DNA from 4 places in the Shigella sp. FC1967 genome. Region 4 is predicted to be linked to each of the others. Evidence: predicted binding sites of a transcription regulator. Region 4 holds the regulator's gene; each other region holds the start of a gene.
What was found. The regulator CRP, encoded in region 4, controls carbon source genes, mostly activating them, when cyclic AMP is high. The targets are predictions, from matches to a motif close to ATGTGANNNNNNTCACAT.
Positions count from the first base shown of each region.

Region 1: the regulator CRP is predicted to act here: its motif matches at 2,299-2,316, upstream of msrB (peptide-methionine (R)-S-oxide reductase MsrB).
Region 2: the regulator CRP is predicted to act here: its motif matches at 2,344-2,361, upstream of glpT (glycerol-3-phosphate transporter).
Region 3: the regulator CRP is predicted to act here: its motif matches at 1,880-1,897, upstream of deoC (deoxyribose-phosphate aldolase).

Region 1 covers NZ_MIIZ01001253.1:5,825-10,657, reverse strand. Annotated here, with positions in the region: gene ansA (asparaginase) at 1-607, shown strand, start outside; gene pncA (bifunctional nicotinamidase/pyrazinamidase) at 630-1,274, shown strand; gene BHE89_RS20810 (YeaC family protein) at 1,381-1,662, opposite strand; gene msrB (peptide-methionine (R)-S-oxide reductase MsrB) at 1,744-2,181, opposite strand; gene gapA (glyceraldehyde-3-phosphate dehydrogenase) at 2,525-3,520, shown strand; gene BHE89_RS20795 (D-hexose-6-phosphate mutarotase) at 3,634-4,518, shown strand; partial or broken gene BHE89_RS20790 (MipA/OmpV family protein) at 4,607-4,833, opposite strand, start outside.
Region 2 covers NZ_MIIZ01001031.1:4,770-9,602, reverse strand. Annotated here, with positions in the region: gene glpB (glycerol-3-phosphate dehydrogenase subunit GlpB) at 1-545, opposite strand, end outside; gene glpA (anaerobic glycerol-3-phosphate dehydrogenase subunit A) at 535-2,193, opposite strand; gene glpT (glycerol-3-phosphate transporter) at 2,573-3,925, shown strand; gene glpQ (glycerophosphodiester phosphodiesterase) at 4,061-4,833, shown strand, end outside.
Region 3 covers NZ_MIIZ01000244.1:3,572-8,404, forward strand. Annotated here, with positions in the region: gene deoA (thymidine phosphorylase) at 1-798, opposite strand, end outside; gene deoC (deoxyribose-phosphate aldolase) at 869-1,648, opposite strand; partial or broken gene BHE89_RS02290 (NupC/NupG family nucleoside CNT transporter) at 2,169-3,469, opposite strand; partial or broken gene BHE89_RS02295 (TatD family hydrolase) at 3,839-4,622, opposite strand; gene BHE89_RS02300 (patatin-like phospholipase family protein) at 4,615-4,833, opposite strand, start outside.
Region 4 covers NZ_MIIZ01001054.1:23,244-28,076, forward strand. Annotated here, with positions in the region: gene ppiA (peptidylprolyl isomerase A) at 1-478, shown strand, start outside; gene BHE89_RS18220 (aminodeoxychorismate synthase component II) at 852-1,427, shown strand; partial or broken gene argD (bifunctional acetylornithine/succinyldiaminopimelate transaminase) at 1,545-2,760, shown strand; gene crp (cAMP-activated global transcriptional regulator CRP) at 2,854-3,486, opposite strand; partial or broken gene BHE89_RS18235 (OsmC family protein) at 3,800-4,208, shown strand; gene BHE89_RS18240 (phosphoribulokinase) at 4,299-4,833, opposite strand, start outside.

The sequences.
Region 1 (4,833 bases), on a different contig from region 4:
CGCACATCATCCAATTAATGAAGTGGCTCTGTTTTTCAATAACACACTGTATCGTGGAAACCGTACAGTAAAAGCACATGCGGATGGCTTTAATGCCTTTGCGTCACCAAATAGCGCACCATTATTAGAAGCTGGCATTAATATTAAACAATTTAAAATTAATTCCTTTCCTAAAGGAAATGGGGAATTTATTGCACATAATATTACGCCTCAACCTATCGGTGTGATCACCATTTATCCAGGGCTTTCAGATGAAGTCGTTAAAAATATCCTGATGCAACCTGTGAAAGCCTTAATATTGCGCTCTTATGGTGTCGGTAATGCCCCCTCACACCCTGCTCTACTTTCTACCCTACGTGAAGCAACAGAGCGGGGTATTGTTGTTATCAACCTTACACAATGTATTTCTGGTCGAGTCAATATGGAAGGTTATGCAACAGGTCAAGCATTAGCGGAAGTGGGTGTGATCAGTGGCTTTGATATGACATTTGAAGCAACATTAACTAAACTGCATTATCTTCTTAGTCAACAATATCATTACACTGAAATCTGCCAACTAATGCAACAAAACCTACGCGGTGAAATGACATTAGACGATAACAACTAAGTTTAATCAAAAGGTAAAATAGGTGAAAAACGCGGCACTGTTATTAGTTGATATACAAAATGATTTTTGTACAGGTGGTGCATTAGCTGTTAATGAAAGCGATAAAGTGATACAAACCGCCAACCAACTTATTCATACTTTCAATCAATCTAAAAACCCGATTATCGCCAGTTTAGATTGGCATCCAGCCGATCATCTTAGTTTTGCTGAAAATTCAGGCACTGTGGTGGGAGAAATTGGCACCCTTAATGGATTACCACAGGTTTGGTGGCCCGTTCATTGCGTACAAAATTCTTATGGTGCTGCATTTCATCCTGAATTAAACCAAGCCCAGATTAATCACATTATTTATAAAGGGCAAAACCGTCTTATTGATAGTTATAGTGCTTTTTTTGATAACGACCATGAATATCAAACAGGCTTGCACACACTTTTGCACACGCTAAATATAAAACATCTTTATATTTTAGGAATTGCTACGGATTACTGTGTCAAATTTACAGTGCTAGATGCGCTGTTATTAGGGTATCAAGTCTCAGTCATTACAGACGGTTGTCGTGGCGTCAATATTCAAGAAGGCGATAGCGAAAAAGCATTGGAAGAGATGCAGGCAAAGGGCGCGACATTAATTGATTCAGCACATTGGCTTAATCGTAACAATCAATAGGTTCGTTATTTTCTTTATCTTAATAAAATGAGAAAGGGGCTATTTTTAACCAACCTGGTTAATAAACATCCCCTTTTATCTCTATTTTATCCATTCAACACACTTTTTAGTCATCATCCATTGGCGTTAACGTTGCCAAACGTTCAGATTGAAACTGAGCTTTTAATTCTTGTTTACTCTTCATGGTAATTTGCCCATTCGTTCCTACTGTCATATGTTCAGGTGTGTGGTTATTTTTCGCCTGCCATAATAAAACAATCTGCATACAATGCTCTTTTTGCTCATCAGTCAATGCAACGCCATCAGGCCATTTACCTAGTTCAACCGCTGTTGAAATACGCTGGTAAATCTCAGGGGTTACCATCGAAATAAGTTCATTAACTTCCATTGATTGCTCCATAAGCTAAATAATCACTTGAAATGGCTGAATCGTTTTTTCTTTTGTTGTTATTTTGTTAATTTAACGAAATTAACCAACTTGTTTTTCGCCTGTTTCACTATTCGTAAATGAAAGAGAGGCTGAATTAACACAATAACGCTCTCCTGTTGGGGCGGGGCCATCATTAAAAACATGGCCTAAATGTGCATCACATTGCTGGCAACGTATTTCAGTTCTTTTCATATTATGAGAAAAATCATCAATATAGCGAATTGCATTATCACTAACGGGTTGATAAAAGCTGGGCCAACCACATCCCGCATCAAATTTCGTCTCTGAATAAAACAGAGGCGCAGAACAACATAAGCAGTGATAAATCCCTGTTTGACGATTGTGTAATAATTTACCACTAAACGGAGGTTCTGTACCTTGCTGTTGAGTCACATAACGTTGCATTTCATTGAGTGTTGATAAATCAATGTGATTGTTATTACTTGAAATATTCACTTTCTTTTCATTATCTGCCATATCGACCTCTTGCCCAGTAAAATGCTTTTTAAAACAACAGTGAATAATAACAAAGATTTAACAACAAATCTGAAAAATATAGTCTAAAATCATCAAGAGTAATCTTTAGTTTTTGAAATGTGATGAATTTCACATAACGGAGCAAAGGTAACTTCATTTATCGGTATTGATCCCGATAATACACAGCGTAACATTTAGCTAAAACGACCAATCTTTAAGCGAAAAGTGTTTTTTTAATTGATTTTTTGCAATTATTGACACGATTCCGCTTGACGATTGGCGCGGTTTTGGTAACTTTAGAATCAACTTTTTAATTCACTAAATTAAAGCTGGTGGAATACATATGACTATCAAAGTAGGTATTAATGGTTTTGGTCGTATCGGCCGCATCGTTTTCCGTGCTGCTCAAGAACGTTCAGATATCGAAATCGTAGGTATTAACGATCTGTTAGACGCAGAATACATGGCATACATGCTGAAATACGATTCAACTCATGGTCGTTTCAACGGTACTGTTGAAGTAAAAGATGGCCACCTCGTTGTTAATGGTAAAACCATCCGCGTAACATCAGAAAGAGATCCAGCAAACCTGAAATGGAACGAAATTGGTGTTGATGTTGTTGCTGAAGCAACTGGTCTGTTCTTAACTGATGAAACTGCTCGTAAACACATCCAAGCTGGTGCGAAAAAAGTTGTTCTGACTGGTCCTTCAAAAGACAGCACACCTATGTTCGTTATGGGTGTAAACCACAAATCATATGCAGGTCAAGATATCGTTTCTAACGCATCTTGTACAACTAACTGCTTAGCGCCTTTAGCAAAAGTTATCAACGACAAATTCGGTATCGTTGAAGGTCTGATGACAACTGTTCACGCAACAACTGCAACTCAACGTACTGTTGATGGTCCTTCAATGAAAGACTGGCGTGGTGGTCGTGGTGCTTCTCAAAACATCATCCCTTCATCAACGGGTGCTGCTAAAGCAGTAGGTAAAGTTATTCCTGAACTGAACGGCAAACTGACTGGTATGTCTTTCCGTGTTCCTACTCCTAACGTTTCTGTTGTTGACTTAACTGCACGTCTGGAAAAACCAGCAACTTATGCTCAAATCTGTGAAGCAATCAAAGAAGCTGCTGAAGGCGAACTGAAAGGCGTTCTGGGTTACACTGAAGATGCAGTTGTTTCAACTGACTTCAACGGTGAAGTATTAACTTCAGTATTCGATGCTAAAGCAGGTATCGCGCTGAATGACAACTTTGTTAAATTAGTTTCTTGGTACGATAACGAAGTTGGTTATTCAAACAAAGTTCTGGATCTGATTTCTCATATCTCTAAATAATTAGAGTTTAGAAAGTCACGATTTCTTTTAGAGCCACCTTTTCGGTGGCTCTTTTATTTTCTAGCCAGTCAGTTTATTGTATTAAAATAGTCAGTGACATAAGGTTATAGATAATGAATGAGAAAATTTTTTCTTTGCCGATTATTGAACAAATATCACCTTACTTAAGTCGTCGGCAATTAGGCGAACTTCCTATCCTTGTTATTTCGCATCCTAAAGTACGTGCTGCTATCAGCCTTCAGGGCGCACACTTAATTGCTTGGCAACCCGCACAAGAGCATCCTGTCTTTTGGGTAAGCGAAGCCTCTCTCTTTACTCCTGGTGTTGCCATTCGTGGCGGTATTCCTATTTGCTGGCCTTGGTTTGCTTCTGCGGGTACACCAAGTCATGGATTTGCGCGAATTCTTCCTTGGGAATTTAGTGCCCATACCGAACAAGATGATAGTGTTCTCATCACCATGACATTAAAAGAGAGCCAACAAACACAAAAATATTGGCCACATCCCTTTACGGTTATTGCTCGTTTTAAATTAGGCGCAACTTGTGAGGTTGAATTAGAATCTTACGGTGATTATGAAGCAACAGCAGCCCTTCACTCTTATTTTAATGTGAGTGACATTGATAATGTCTCTGTAACAGGTCTAGGAAGCCACTACATTGACACAGTGGCAGATAAAGAGGTTTACACTGATGAAACCTCATTACGTTTTAATGGGCGTACTGACAGGCTTTATACAGAGCCTGACGATTTCAATCTTATACATGACGATGGTTGGGATCGCACAATTGAAGTTCATCATTACCATCATAGTGATGTCGTATGTTGGAACCCCGGTGCAGAGCTTGCAAGTTCAATGAAAGATATGAGCGCAGGTGGTTATCGTAAGATGGCTTGTGTAGAAACCGCTCGTATCCACCAACCCTTAAAACCCGATAACGTTCATCCTGGTCGCTTATCTCTGGTCGTTCGTGTACGTAAAAATATTGCTGAAAAATAAAGCATTACTGACATTTGACACAATAAAAAAGCTTCGAGTTTGAATCGAAGCTTTTTTATCATAGCTAATCACACTGATTTTTAGCGAATTAGAATGTGTAAGTCACACCTGTCCACACAATCGCAGTCACAGATTTATTCACCATTGGGCTGTCTTTCACTTCGCTCGGTAAATGGTCAACACGTCCCATCGCAAAGAAATTCCATTTTTCTGTAAATTTATAATTAGCAGAGATTTCAAAATAAGGTCTCCAGCTATCATTTGGCGTATATTCAGCTAAACCACTGCGTTGAGATTCTGCATGACTAATTCCAT
Region 2 (4,833 bases), on a different contig from region 4:
TCTAATAGCGGTAAGTGAATATGATAAGGAATAGACTCTACACCTTGCTCATTCAGCGTATTACTTGCAAATTGTGGCTGAAAATCCAAAAAGCCTTCAATGCCAACAACAGCCAGCTTTTTCCATGGCAATGCTTGATCAATACCATGAGTTGGTACACGTTTTGGACTCATCCAGCTCATACGTGAACGCCCAACAGGTGTAATACGATAATGGTTTTCATCACCATTACCTTGATATTCAAGACCTTTTGTACTGGATAATAATGCTTGGGCTTGTTCAATTAAGGCTGAAACCTGAATATCCCCCATTCGGCTATAAGGATGCTTAGGAGCAAGCTCCGCCAATGCTGTCAACGCTTTTTTAGGTTGAGTCACTAACGAACCATCAGGAAGATGAGTTAACAAATCTAACGAACCTGATGAAAAATGTAGTGCACTTTGACCATTACTGATAATTGCGCAAGACTTGCCGGCTTCAGCAAGACGAATACCTGCGGTTAAACCTGCTAGCCCGCTACCTATAATGATGACGTCAAATTTCATTATCTGCCTCCGCTGGAGCTGCGTTTTCTATCATATCAGCATCTAAACCACATAAACCTTGATAAACCCAACTGGTGAATTCACTTTCACGTAACGCATTACCCCAAGCGATGGGGCGAATACCTTTCCAGCGCTCATTTAAGAAATGAGCAAGCTGTTGTTCTGACTCGTGAGGCGTCGTGACTTGTAAACGATTTAATAAACCCGCTGCACGACAAGCGCAAAGCTCACCTTGGCATGTTCCCATCCCCACACGAGTACGGCGTCGTAAATCAAGTAAGTTATTGACGGTTAAAGAGTTAACAGCATAGCGAACTTCCCCAGCGGTAACGGCTTCACATTCACAAACTAAACTCTTATCGCTACGTTCATTGCTCAATAATTTATTCGCCAAATCACCGTGGCGATAAACCGCAGAACCACGAATTGGCGCAGGTAATGAAACAACGCTACGTAATGCTTGCTCTGCTGATTGGCGGGAGCCAGGTAAGGCTTCTTCTGCGGTTGTACATTTAGCAGAGACATTTAATTTTTCGCAGATTTTATCTGTTGCCCATTCAGCCATTAAACGGTAAGTCATTAATTTACCGCCAGTAATAGTAATAAAACCTTCTAATCCATCACGTTGTGCATGGTCGAGTAAAACAATCCCACGGCTAACATTACGACCAGAAGGATCATCATCACTTGCAACTAAAGGACGCACACCAGCATAGGCACGTAAAATTCGAGTTTGAGCCAGTTTTGGCGCTAACATTGAACCTTCACGGATAAGAATATCGACTTCTTCAGGGGTAACATACATATTGTCGATTTCATCATAAGGTACGCGAGTTGATGTTGTACCAATCAATGAAATAGTATCGCCAGGTACTAAAATATCAGCATCAGCTGGTTTACGACAGCGGTTGATCACCATATTGTTAATACGATGACCCAAAATCAACAACGCCCCTTTGGCTGGGAACATACGCACTTTTAACTCGCCATACTCAGCGATTTTTTGTCCCCAAATCCCCCCCGCATTTGCAACTATTTGTGCGCGAATTTCATACAAATTTTTCGTTTGATGGTCGTAAACTTTCACGCCTTTAACACGATCGCCTTCACGAATAAGCCCAACGACTTCATGATAAGTCAGTACTTGAGCGCCATGTTCACGGGCATCTAACATATTTGCAGCAGTTAAGCGGAAAGGATCGACAGTACCATCTGGTACTTTAACTGCGCCGATCAAATTCGGATTAACAGATGGCTCTAAGCGAATAGCTTCTTCGGGTGAAATCGCTTGAGCATCAATACCTGCAGCTTGGCAAGATTGAATAAAGGTCTGTTGAAACTCTAAAGAATCTTCAGGAAGAGTAATAAAAAGGCCATCCGTTTTTTCGACACAATGACGAGCGACCCGTTTTAAAATCATGTTTTCTTCAATACATTCACGCGCTGACTCTGGATCTGTTACTGCATAACGCGCACCACTGTGTAACAATCCATGATTTCGACCGGTTGCACCGGTTGCAATATCATGTCTTTCTAGCAGGACACAACGTAATCCACGGCGTGCACAGTCTCTTGCCATGCCTGCACCGGTTGCTCCCCCGCCAATAATAATGACATCAGTTTCTGTCACTGGTGAACCGCTCATCATAGAGATGCCCTCTCACATTACATTCAGCAAACGCTTAATTATTCTTTAGCGTTAATTATAGTGTATAAGATACACAAAAAATGTGGTTAATGTTTGATAATGAGCAAAAACGAAAGAGAAACGCTCACGAGTGAAAAATTAAAACCACATATGTGATACCAATCACAAATTATTTAACAAAAAGTATTTGATAAAGTTAACATATCACTCAAAATTGCACATCTTGAAAAATTATTCGACAACTGAGTAATACCTCACAGTAAATTTGATTGTATAAGTTTACTATTAAGTTCGTTAAAGAAAGTTTTTTGATAACTTCATTGTTCGTTTTGTCATTATTTAATATCAACATATTAAAATAAAGCCATCGGAGGCTAATATGTTAAGTCTGTTTAGACCTGCGCCACATAAAGCGCGTTTGCCAAAAGAGCAGATAGATCCTGTCTATCGTCGTCTGCGTTGGCAGATCTTTATGGGGATTTTCTTCGGTTACGCTGCTTATTATTTAGTAAGAAAAAACTTTGCGTTAGCAATGCCTTATCTTGTAGAAGAAGGGTTTTCTAAAGGTGACCTCGGTTTCGCTTTATCAGGGATCTCGATTGCTTATGGTTTCTCTAAGTTTATCATGGGCTCATTCTCTGACCGTGCTAACCCTCGTTATTTCTTACCAGCAGGTCTTATTTTAGCGTCCTTAGTGATGCTATTTATGGGCTTTGTGCCATGGGCAACTTCGAGCATTATGATAATGTTCGTTCTGTTGTTCCTTTGTGGTTGGTTCCAAGGCATGGGTTGGCCTCCTTGTGGACGTACCATGGTGCACTGGTGGTCACAGAAAGAACGTGGCGGTATCGTTTCTATCTGGAACTGTGCGCATAACGTCGGTGGTGGTTTACCTCCATTACTATTCTTATTAGGTATGGCATGGTTTAACGACTGGAAAGCAGCGTTATATATGCCAGCATTTGCAGCAATTTTAGTTGCAATGATTGCATTCGCATTAATGCGCGATACCCCGCAATCTTGTGGTCTTCCACCGATTGAAGAGTACAAAAACGACTACCCACCTGATTATAAAGAAACAGACGAGCAAGAACTGACTGCAAAAGAAATCTTTATGAAGTATGTGTTCCCTAACAAACTTCTGTGGATGATTGCAATCGCGAACGTGTTCGTTTACTTACTGCGCTACGGCGTGCTGGACTGGTCACCAACTTATCTGCGTGAAGTAAAAGACTTCGCGATGGATAAATCATCATGGGCTTACTTCTTATACGAATACGCGGGTATTCCAGGCACACTGTTATGTGGTTGGATGTCAGATAAAGTGTTTAAAGGTAACCGTGGTGCGACTGGCGTGTTCTTCATGACCTTGGTAACAATCGCAACTATCGTATTCTGGATGAACCCAGCGGGTAACCCGAATATTGATATGGCGTGTATGTTAATTATCGGTTTCTTAATCTACGGTCCTGTTATGTTGATTGGTCTGCATGCGCTTGAGCTTGCACCGAAAAAAGCAGCAGGTACAGCGGCAGGCTTTACGGGTCTATTCGGCTACTTAGGGGGCTCTGTTGCAGCAAGTGCTATCGTAGGTTACACAGTTGACTACTTCGGCTGGGATGGTGGCTTTATGGTCATGATCGGCGGTAGTGCGCTGTCTGTTGTATTATTACTTATCGTGATGGTTTCAGAAACCAAACACAAACGTGAAATGCTTCAGAAATATGAATAATCGCTAACTGATTATTTATGAAATTGATTAAATCTCATCTCTAAAAACGAAGCCACATCATTTCTTTTGATGTGGCTTTTTTATTGCCAACTGTACATAACTTTATTGTACGTAGAATTAAAATGGAGCAGCTTTATGAGTACATCTTTTAAAATAAAACCGTTAGTTGCAGGCGTTCTTTTAACTCTATCTTTAAGTGCAATCGCACAAGCGGCAAGTGATAAGGTCGTTATCGCTCACCGTGGTGCAAGTGGTTATTTGCCTGAACATACACTTCCTGCCAAAGCGTTAGCGTATGCCCAAGGTGCAGATTATCTTGAACAAGACTTAGTGATGACCAAAGACAACGAACTCGTTGTTTTACATGATCACTATCTTGATCGTGTAACAGATGTGGCTGAGCGTTATCCTAATAGAGCAAGAAAAGATGGTCGTTATTACGCTATCGACTTTACGCTTGAAGAAATTAAAGGGCTGAAATTTACTGAAGGCTTTGACATTGTTGACGGTAAAAAAGTCCAAAGTTATCCAAACCGTTTCCCTATGGGCAAATCGGATTTCCGTGTACATACTTTCCAAGAAGAAATTGAATTTATCCAAGGTCTAAACAAATCAACAGGCCAAGATATTGGTATTTACCCTGAAATTAAAGCACCTTGGTTCCATGAGCAAGAAGGTAAAGACATTACTACCAAAGTGCTAGAAGTACTTAAACAATATGGTTATACAAAAAAAACTGACAATGTTTATCTGCAATCCTTCGATGCTAACGACCTAAAACGCATCAAAACAGAATTGATGCCCAAAATGGGTATGGATCTAAAACTTGTTCAGTTAATAGCTTATACCGACTGGAATGAGACTTATGAGAAACAACCTGATGGTACATGGACAAACTACAGCTATGA
Region 3 (4,833 bases), on a different contig from region 4:
TTCACCTGTTAAAAATTGAACAGCTTCACGAACTTCAACCGCATTACCTGCACTAGAAGCTAATACTTCATTCATATCCGTTAATAGTGCAGTTGTTTGACAACCAGCGCCATTTGCTACTTGAACAATTGACTCAGCCAGCTCTTCAGATTTTTGATAAGTCGGCATAAAGGCACCCGAGCCAACTTTAACGTCCATCACTAATGCATCTAAGCCTTCAGCTAATTTTTTACCTAAAATAGACGCGGTGATAAGTGGGATTGAATCAACTGTAGCAGTAATATCACGGGTAGCATAAAAGCGTTTGTCAGCAGGTGCTAATGAATTAGTTTGTCCGATAATGGCAACGCCAACATTACGAATAATGTCGCGGAATTTTTCATCATCAGGGAAAATATCAAAGCCTGGAATTGCTTCAAGTTTATCTAATGTTCCCCCTGTGTGACCTAATCCACGACCCGAGATCATAGGAACATAACCACCACAAGCCGCAACCATTGGCCCTAACATCAGTGAAGTGACATCACCCACACCACCAGTAGAGTGTTTATCAACAATTGGGCCATTTAAATTTAGGCTTTTCCAATTCAGCACTGTACCGGAATCACGCATCGCTAATGTCAAAGCAACACGCTCTGGCATTGTCATGTCGTGGAAATAAATAGTCATTGCTAATGCAGCAATTTGACCTTCAGAAACAGTATTATCTCTGACGCCATTAATGAAAAAACGAATTTCTTCCTCAGTTAAAGGATGACCATCACGCTTTTTACGAATAATTTCTTGGGCAAGAAACACTGCAACCTCCTGGTTTTATAGCATTGGTAACGCCCACAATAATGAAAAGTGGGCGTCTTTCACGAATGGATTAGTAACCACTAGACGATTTTTGTTCGCCATGACCTAATGTGGCTAATAAATTACCTAACAAGCTTGACGCACCAAAGCGGAAGTGACGGGCATCAACCCAGTTGTCACCCATAATGCGCTTAGCTAATGCAAGGTATTGAGCTGCTTCTTCCGCGGTACGTACACCACCCGCTGGTTTGAAGCCAACCTCTTTGCCAACACCCATATCGTGGATCACTTGGATCATTAACTCAGCGCTTTCCAGAGTTGCATTTACAGGGACTTTACCTGTGGAAGTTTTAATAAAATCAGCACCTGCTTTGATTGAAATTTCAGATGCTTTGCGGATAAGCGCGGGATCTTTCAGCTCACCCGTTTCAATAATGACTTTCAGTAAAGAACCTGCTTCTGCACAAGCTTCTTTACATGCTTTAACGATATCAAAACCAATTTGCTCATTACCTGCCATAAATGCACGGTAAGGGAAAACTACGTCAACCTCATCTGCGCCATAAGCTAATGCCGCGTTAGTTTCGGCTAATGCGATATCTAAATCATCATTACCATGAGGGAAGTTAGTTACGGTTGCGATACGAACGTCTGGAGTACCCTGCTCGCGTAACACTTTACGTGCTAACGGAATAAAACGTGGGTAGATACAAATAGCGGCTGTATTGCCTTCTGGGCTTTTAGCCTGATGACATAATGCAGTCACTTTTGCATCAGTGTCATCATCATTTAATGTTGTTAAATCCATCAAAGACAGCGCAAGACGCGCTGCAGCGGTTAAATCTGTCATAAAACTCTCCAACGATGTTTCTCAAGCCCTTTTGGGCGTACGCTTAAGGTTAGCGATTAAATTTGTTGGCGAGCGGACTTGGTTCCTTGAAGATGTTGTTGTAACTTGCACTACAACGACAGCTGAGCTCCCTCTCACCGCACTATGCTCACTTCGGCGACCCGTCATTGAGCCTTCGCCATTCCATGAAGTTTCAGCACATCTTATTTGAACACGCTAAGGAACAATTAGATGTGCTTTACGTCACACTAATTAAATGTAACTTGCAAGCAATGACATAAAAATGTGATAAAAATCACAATTTGGTCATTTTCTGGTTTAATGTTACTCGAATAGCGTTTCTAAGTCGTCTTTATAACGTAAAAAAGTGTGATAAATATGAAATGATATCACTATTGACTCTATTCAATACAAATTGTGAAATTTCTTACACAATAAAAGTAGTTAACATTACAGCAGAAAACAAACAGAAAAGAGCAGACAGGTAAAATACCTATCTGCTCTTTATAATCAAAATCAATTATGCAGCAACAACAGCCATTGCGGTTAATGCAAAGAAGAAACCTGCGATTGTTGCACTCATTAAGTTAGAAAGCGTACCCGCTAGCACCGCTTTCATTCCTAAACGCGCCACATCTTTACGACGGTTTGGTGCCATTCCACCTAAACCACCTAGCAATACAGCAACAGAAGAGAGGTTAGCAAAACCACACAGTGCAAAGGAGATGATTATCTTCGTTTGCTCTGATAGTACCATTAGCCCTGAACCCGCAACAATTGCGTCTTCTTTTAGGTATTTACTAAATTCAGAGTAAGCATAGAATTCATTGATAACAATTTTTTGTCCAATAAATGAACCTGCGATGTCGCTTCACTCCAAGGTACGCCAATAAGGAAAGCAATTGGTGCAAAGATCCAACCTAACACTAACTCTAATGAGAAGTTTTCATAGCCAAACCAGCCACCAATTCCACCAAGAATACCATTAACTAATGCAATCAATGCAACGAAAGCAAGTAGCATGGCACCAACGTTAAGGGCAAGCTGTAAACCTGAAGAGGCACCCGCAGCCGCAGCATCGATAATATTGGCAGGTTTTTCTTCATCCGCCATTTTATCAAGGGCATCTTTTTGATCATCTGGCGTTTCTGTTTCAGGGATCAACAATTTAGCAAAGAGTAACCCCCCCGGAGCAGCCATAAAAGAGGCAGTGATCAGATACTCTAATGGCACGCCCATACTTGCATATCCAGCAAGAACAGAACCCGCAACAGAAGCAAGACCACCACACATAACAGCAAAGAGTTCTGAGGTTGTCATTCTTGCAATATAAGGACGAACAACAAGCGGTGCTTCGGTTTGTCCAACAAAAATATTTGCCGTTGCAGACATAGATTCTGTTCGTGATGTACCAAGTACTTTTTGTAAGCCACCACCGAGAATTTTAATGACTATTTGCATAATGCCAAGGTAATACAGCACGGCAATGAGTGAAGAGAAGAATACGATAACAGGTAGTACGCGTAGGGCGAATACAAACCCTCCCCCGCCAAACAATTCGAACATTTTATCTGATACTAGGCCTGCAAATAGGAAGCTCATCCCATTATTGCCATAATCAATAACATTCTTAACACCATCAGAAATCGCAAGAAGCACCTCGCGACCACCGTCGGAATAAAGAACAAATGCACCTAAGCCAATCTGAATAAGGAATGCGCCACCAACTGTACGTAGTCTAATTGCACGTCGATTGCTGGAAAACAGAATGGCTATCAAGATTAATGTTGCCATTCCGACCAAGCTCATAATGAGTTGCATTGAAGGATCCCTGTTCACATAAAAATTTAATGGATTATCAATAATGCCCTTGCCAGAGCTTATTGACTCTTTTTTGCCGGATAATTATACCTAGTCTGAGAAAAGAACCCTCAATATCCATCACAAATAGAGTCTGAAAAAAGTAACACAAAAGTCACAAATGAGAAGTTGATCACACAAATAAGAAAGAAAGCGCATTTGTTGGATAGGCTAATTAGAAAAAAGACGCTTGGGATGAATAAACCGTATTTTCAATCTTAAATCGAGAGAATAAACGAACACCCTATTCATATTAATAAGATTAAAATAAGGGGTTTTTCATCTTTAGGTGAATCCCATTTTGATTCAATCACTAAGTAATAGTGTTGACTAGGTAATAGTGTTGAGCCCAAATAATTGTAGGCTATTAAGATAGAGTTGCTCTGCTATCGCCTCAGGTGATCCTTGACGTAGCTCACAGAGTTGGGAAAAAATGTTCTGAATTCGTTCAGGGCGATTAGGTTTACCTTGAAAACCATTCACTGGCATATCAGGTGCATCTGTTTCTAATAATAAATATTCTAGTGGTAACGAAGCAATTGCGCGGCGAGTTTTTTTGTGCGCGTTCATAAGTAATAGTGCCACCAACGCCAATAAAATAGCCTTGCTGAATAAACTTTTCTGCCTGTTGTTGACTTCCTGCAAAACCATGAATAACCCCTTTGCGAGGCACATCATAACGGCGTAAAAGCGCACTTAACTTATCGTGGGTTTTACGTGAATGTAGGATCACGGGTAAATCACATTCAATCGCGAGTTTAAGCTGTGCAATTAAAAATGCCTCTTGCTTCTCAGACTGAGGGTTATCCATATAGCTATCAAGCCCTATTTCTCCGATAGCTACACAACGAGAAGTTGATTTTAATTTCTGTTCTAATTCCAATAGATGCTGTTCAGTGTGCTCTTCAATATATAAAGGGTGTAAACCCAATGCACAATATAATTGATGGTGATTGTTGGCGAGCTCTGCAACAACATCAAAATTCCAACGTGCAACGGCGGGAATAATGATTTTTTCAACATGAGCCTGACGCGCTAGCGACAAACTGTTGACAATATCATCATAAAAAACCGGAAAATCAAAATGGCAGTGAGTATCAATAAATTTATTCATTCTGAATTTGTCTCACGTCAGGATGTACGCTTCGAGTTCCTTGTTGAATAATAGAAGCCTTCTCCGCTTTATCAGCCTTAGCTTCTTGTTCAAACAAACTAAAGACTTTTTTATCGTGTTGTTTGAATTTTTTCTTAGAAAAGTGTTGACCTATTGTCGCCAGAAAATAGCGGCCACAACGTCTACCTACATGATAATCATGATTTAATGC
Region 4 (4,833 bases):
AGTCACCTCTGAAGGCAATATTGAAATCTCACTGGATAATAAAAAAGCACCAATCACAACGAAAAATTTTATTCAGTATGTCGAAGATGGGTACTATAACGGCACCACTTTTCATCGTGTTATTCCCGGTTTTATGGTTCAAGGCGGTGGTTTTACTGCTGATTTACAGCAAAAACAAACCAGAGCGCCAATTAAAAATGAAGCCGACAATGGATTACGTAATGTAAAAGGTTCTATTGCCATGGCGCGTACATCAGATAAAGACAGCGCAACCAGCCAATTCTTTATTAATGTGGCTGACAATGCATTTTTAGATCACGGTCAACGTGATTTTGGCTATGCCGTATTTGGTAAAGTTGTGAAAGGAATGGATGTAGTCGATAAAATTTCACAAGCTCCAACTCGTAATATTGGACCTTACCAAAATGTACCAGTAAAAACGGTCACTATTTTATCTGCGGAAGTCGTAAAACAATAAACGTATTATTAGGATAGGATATTTACTTATTCTAATAAGATAAAATGCATATAAACCGAATGAATGTTTTCATTCCGGGGTTTTTAGCACAAAAAAATATTTTTTTATCCTTCTTTTTTTCGTGTGATCCCCTGTAATAAGTATGTACTGCGCTATTAATCACTCTATTCACCATCAATTACCGTCATTTTTGTTATTGCTCAATAAATCAGCAGGCTTTCTTGCTTACTATTCATATTTTACACCTGTGCTATGATAATCGGCTTTGTTGTACCCAAGTCGGTTAAACAACGAGCTATTTTGGCAAATCTACACTCGCTTTAAAATAGTAATAAAATAGATAATGATAAGAAAATCAGTCGGATAGGCTAATATGCTGTTACTTATTGATAATTACGACTCGTTTACCTACAACCTCTATCAGTATTTCTGTGAATTGGGTGCTGAGGTTGTTGTTAAGCGTAATGATGAGATCGGACTTAAAGAGATAGAAAAGATGATGCCAGCACATCTTGTTATCTCGCCAGGACCTTGTACTCCTAATGAAGCAGGGATCTCTCTTGAGGCTATACAGCGGTTTGCTGGTGAAATTCCTATTCTTGGCGTTTGTCTTGGACATCAAGCGATAGGGCAAGCTTTTGGTGCATCGGTTATCAGAGCACGAGAAGTCATGCATGGTAAAAATTCATTAATACATCATAATCAACAAGGTGTTTTTAAGGGACTTAATCGACCCTTAAGTGTGACGCGTTACCACTCCTTAGTGATTGATGCGACAACATTACCAGTCCCTTTTGAAGTGACGGCATGGAGTCAACATGATGGAAATGTTGATGAAATTATGGGAATTCGTCATCGTACATTGCCAATTGAAGGGGTTCAGTTCCATCCAGAAAGTATTTTAAGTGAACAGGGACATGAGCTATTAAATAATTTCCTTAAATATTAAATGGATAGCATTTAAATAGCGAAATAACGCTTTTTTATACAAAACCACATTTGATTTTTTATTCATATTTAGTGATTATATTTTCATATTGAATGTGAATAACGATCAGGTGGGATCATGACAAAGCAAAGCATCAACAGGGCAACTTACGATCAGGTAATGTTGCCAATTTATTCACCCGCAGAATTTATTCCTGTCAAAGGGATGGGGAGCCGTGTTTGGGATCAGCAGGGAAAATCATATATTGATTTTGCTGGTGGTATTGCTGTTTTAGCATTGGGTCATGCTCATCCTGCTCTTAATCAAGCCTTAAAAGAACAAAGTGAACAACTTTGGCATGTTAGTAATATTTTTACTAATGAACCTGCATTACGTTTAGCACAAAAATTAATCGATAATACATTTGCAGAACGTGTCTTTTTTGCCAATTCAGGCGCAGAAGCGAACGAGGCAGCATTTAAATTGGCTCGCCATTATGCCATTACTCGCCATAGTCCTTATAAAACGAAAATTATTGCTTTTCACCATGCATTCCATGGCAGAACGCTGTTTACAGTCTCTGTGGGTGGGCAACCTAAATATGCAGATGGTTTTGGTCCTAAGCCAGCAGATATCGTGCATGTTCCTTTTAATGACTTGGATGCGGTTAAAGCGGTAATAGACGATCACACTTGCGCTGTCATTTTAGAGCCAATTCAAGGTGAGGGGGGGGGTAACGGCAGCAACACCTGAGTTTATGGAAGGGCTACGTGAGTTGTGCGATAAGCATCAAGCCCTGCTTGTTCTTGATGAAGTACAAACAGGTATGGGGCGTACAGGCAAGCTTTTCGCCTATATGAACTATGATGTGACACCCGATATTATTACAACTGCAAAAGCGCTAGGAAGTGGTTTTCCACTAAGCGCGATGTTAACGACACATGAGATAGCTTCTGCTATGGGCGTAGGGACTCATGGTACAACTTATGGGGGAAATCCATTAGCTTGTGCTGTGGGCAATGCTGCATTTGATTTGATTAATACACCTGAGGTACTTGCGGGGGTAGAAAAGCGCTATCAATGGATTGTAGATGAACTGATGGACATTAATCAAACGTACAATGTCTTTTCGCAAATCCGTGGGCAAGGTTTATTGATTGGTGCGCAATTGGCACCACAATATAAAGGTAAAGCCAAAGAGTTACTGGCTCTTGCTACCAAACATGGTTTAATGATGTTAAACGCAGGAGCCGATGTGATGCGTTTTACGCCATCGTTAATTATTACCCAAGAAGAGCTACAAGAAGGAATGGTGGCATTAAAAGCGGCTATTGCGGAATTTGTAAGAGGGTAGTATTGACTAAAAACCCCATCAACGAGGATGGGGTTTATACAACAAGTATACCAATAGCACTTTTATGGCTATTATTTATTCGAGTGGGGATACTTAGCGAGTCCCGTAAACGACGATAGTTTTACCGTGTGCGGAGATCAAGTTTTGATCTTCCAACATTTTCAGAATACGGCCTACTGTTTCGCGTGAACAACCAACGATTTGACCAATCTCCTGACGTGTAATTTTAATTTGCATGCCATCAGGATGTGTCATTGCGTCAGGCTGTTTTGCTAAGTTTAATAAAGTTTGTGCAATACGACCTGTTACATCAAGGAAAGCAAGGTTGCCTACTTTTTCTGATGTCGTTTGTAATCTATTCGCCATTTGAGCAGACAGGCGCATCAGAATATCAGGGTTAACCTGAATTAATTGGCGGAATTTTTTATAGGAAATTTCTGCTACTTCACAGGCTGTTTTTGCTCTAACCCATGCACTACGTTCTTGATCTTCTTCAAATAATCCAAGTTCACCGATGAAATCCCCCTGATTTAGGTAGGAGAGGATCATTTCTTTTCCTTCTTCATCTTTAATAAGAACAGCCACGGAACCTTTAACAATATAATAAAGTGTTTCCGCTTTCTCACCTTGGTGGATCAGCGTGCTCTTGGATGGATATTTGTGAATATGGCAGTGTGACAAAAACCATTCAAGAGTCGGGTCTGTTTGCGGCTTGCCGAGAACCATTCGCGTTATCCTCTGTACGTTAAATGCAGCCTTTCAAAACGGATAGGTTCCTTTTTGAGACAGCATGCTTAAAAATCCTAGCTTTACCTATTAACTTCCTGAGAAGACGGTAAGTTAATATGGAGTAGATTATAATAAATGAGAAAATAATGCATTGATCTTAACCACTATCATCAAGCAGATATTGTTTTTAACACAATTAGTGCATTAAGTCTCGTTTTACGCAGTCAGCATAATAAACCTATTTGCTAATTGCTAGTTGAATTATGAGAATGTACTCTTTTAGTCTATGTCATCTTTTAGGGGAAAATAAATGGAAGCACGAGTTAAGTGGGTTGAAGATTTATCTTTTGTCGGCGAATCTTCATCTGGCCATCAAATTATGATGGATGGAAATTCGGGTGATAAAGCTCCAAGTCCAATGGAAATGGTATTAATGGCTGCAGGTGGATGTAGTGCTATTGATGTTGTCAGTATTTTACGTAAGGGTCGTCATCAAGTGACTGATTGTGAAGTAAAATTAACATCAGAGCGACGTGAAGAAGCCCCTCGTTTTATTTACTGATATCAATTTGCATTTTATTGTTTCAGGTAAAGAATTAACGGATAAAATTGTAGAACGAGCAGTTCAATTATCCGCAGAAAAATATTGTTCTGTTTCTTTAATGCTAGGAAAAGCAGCTAATATTACACATTCATTTGAAATAAAGAATGCTGACTAATTTTGATATTTTAAAATAAAGTTTAAATTTAAAAAATAATATCCCTTAATAAATGGGATATTATTTTTAGAGAGATAAATTCTATTTTGGTTAACTTATCTTTTCACCATTTAATAATTTTTTGACTAATGGTGCCATAATTAATTCCATCGCTAATCCTAATTTCCCGCCCGGTACAACAATAGTGTTTATTGTTGACATAAATGAGCCATGCAACATTGCAAGTAAATAGGGAAAATCTATATCGGTTAAGCCTCGAAAACGAATAACGATAAAGCTTTCATCAAGAGTCGGGATTGCTTTGGCTGAAAAAGGATTTGAAGTGTCGACCGTTGGAACTCGTTGGAAGTTAATGTGTGTGCGTGAGAATTGAGGAATAATGTAACTAATATAATCATCCATTGAGCGTACAACCGAATCTCTTACCGCCTCTTGTGAGTGTCCTCTTTCTGTGGTGTCTCGTATAAGCTTTTGTATCCACTCTAGGTTTACGATAGGAACAACACCGACTAATAGATCAACATGTTGAGCTACATTATGTTCGTTGGTAACAACGCCGCCGTGTAATCCTTCATAAAAAAGAACATCCGTATTATTGGCTAATGGCTCCCAAGGTGTAAATGTT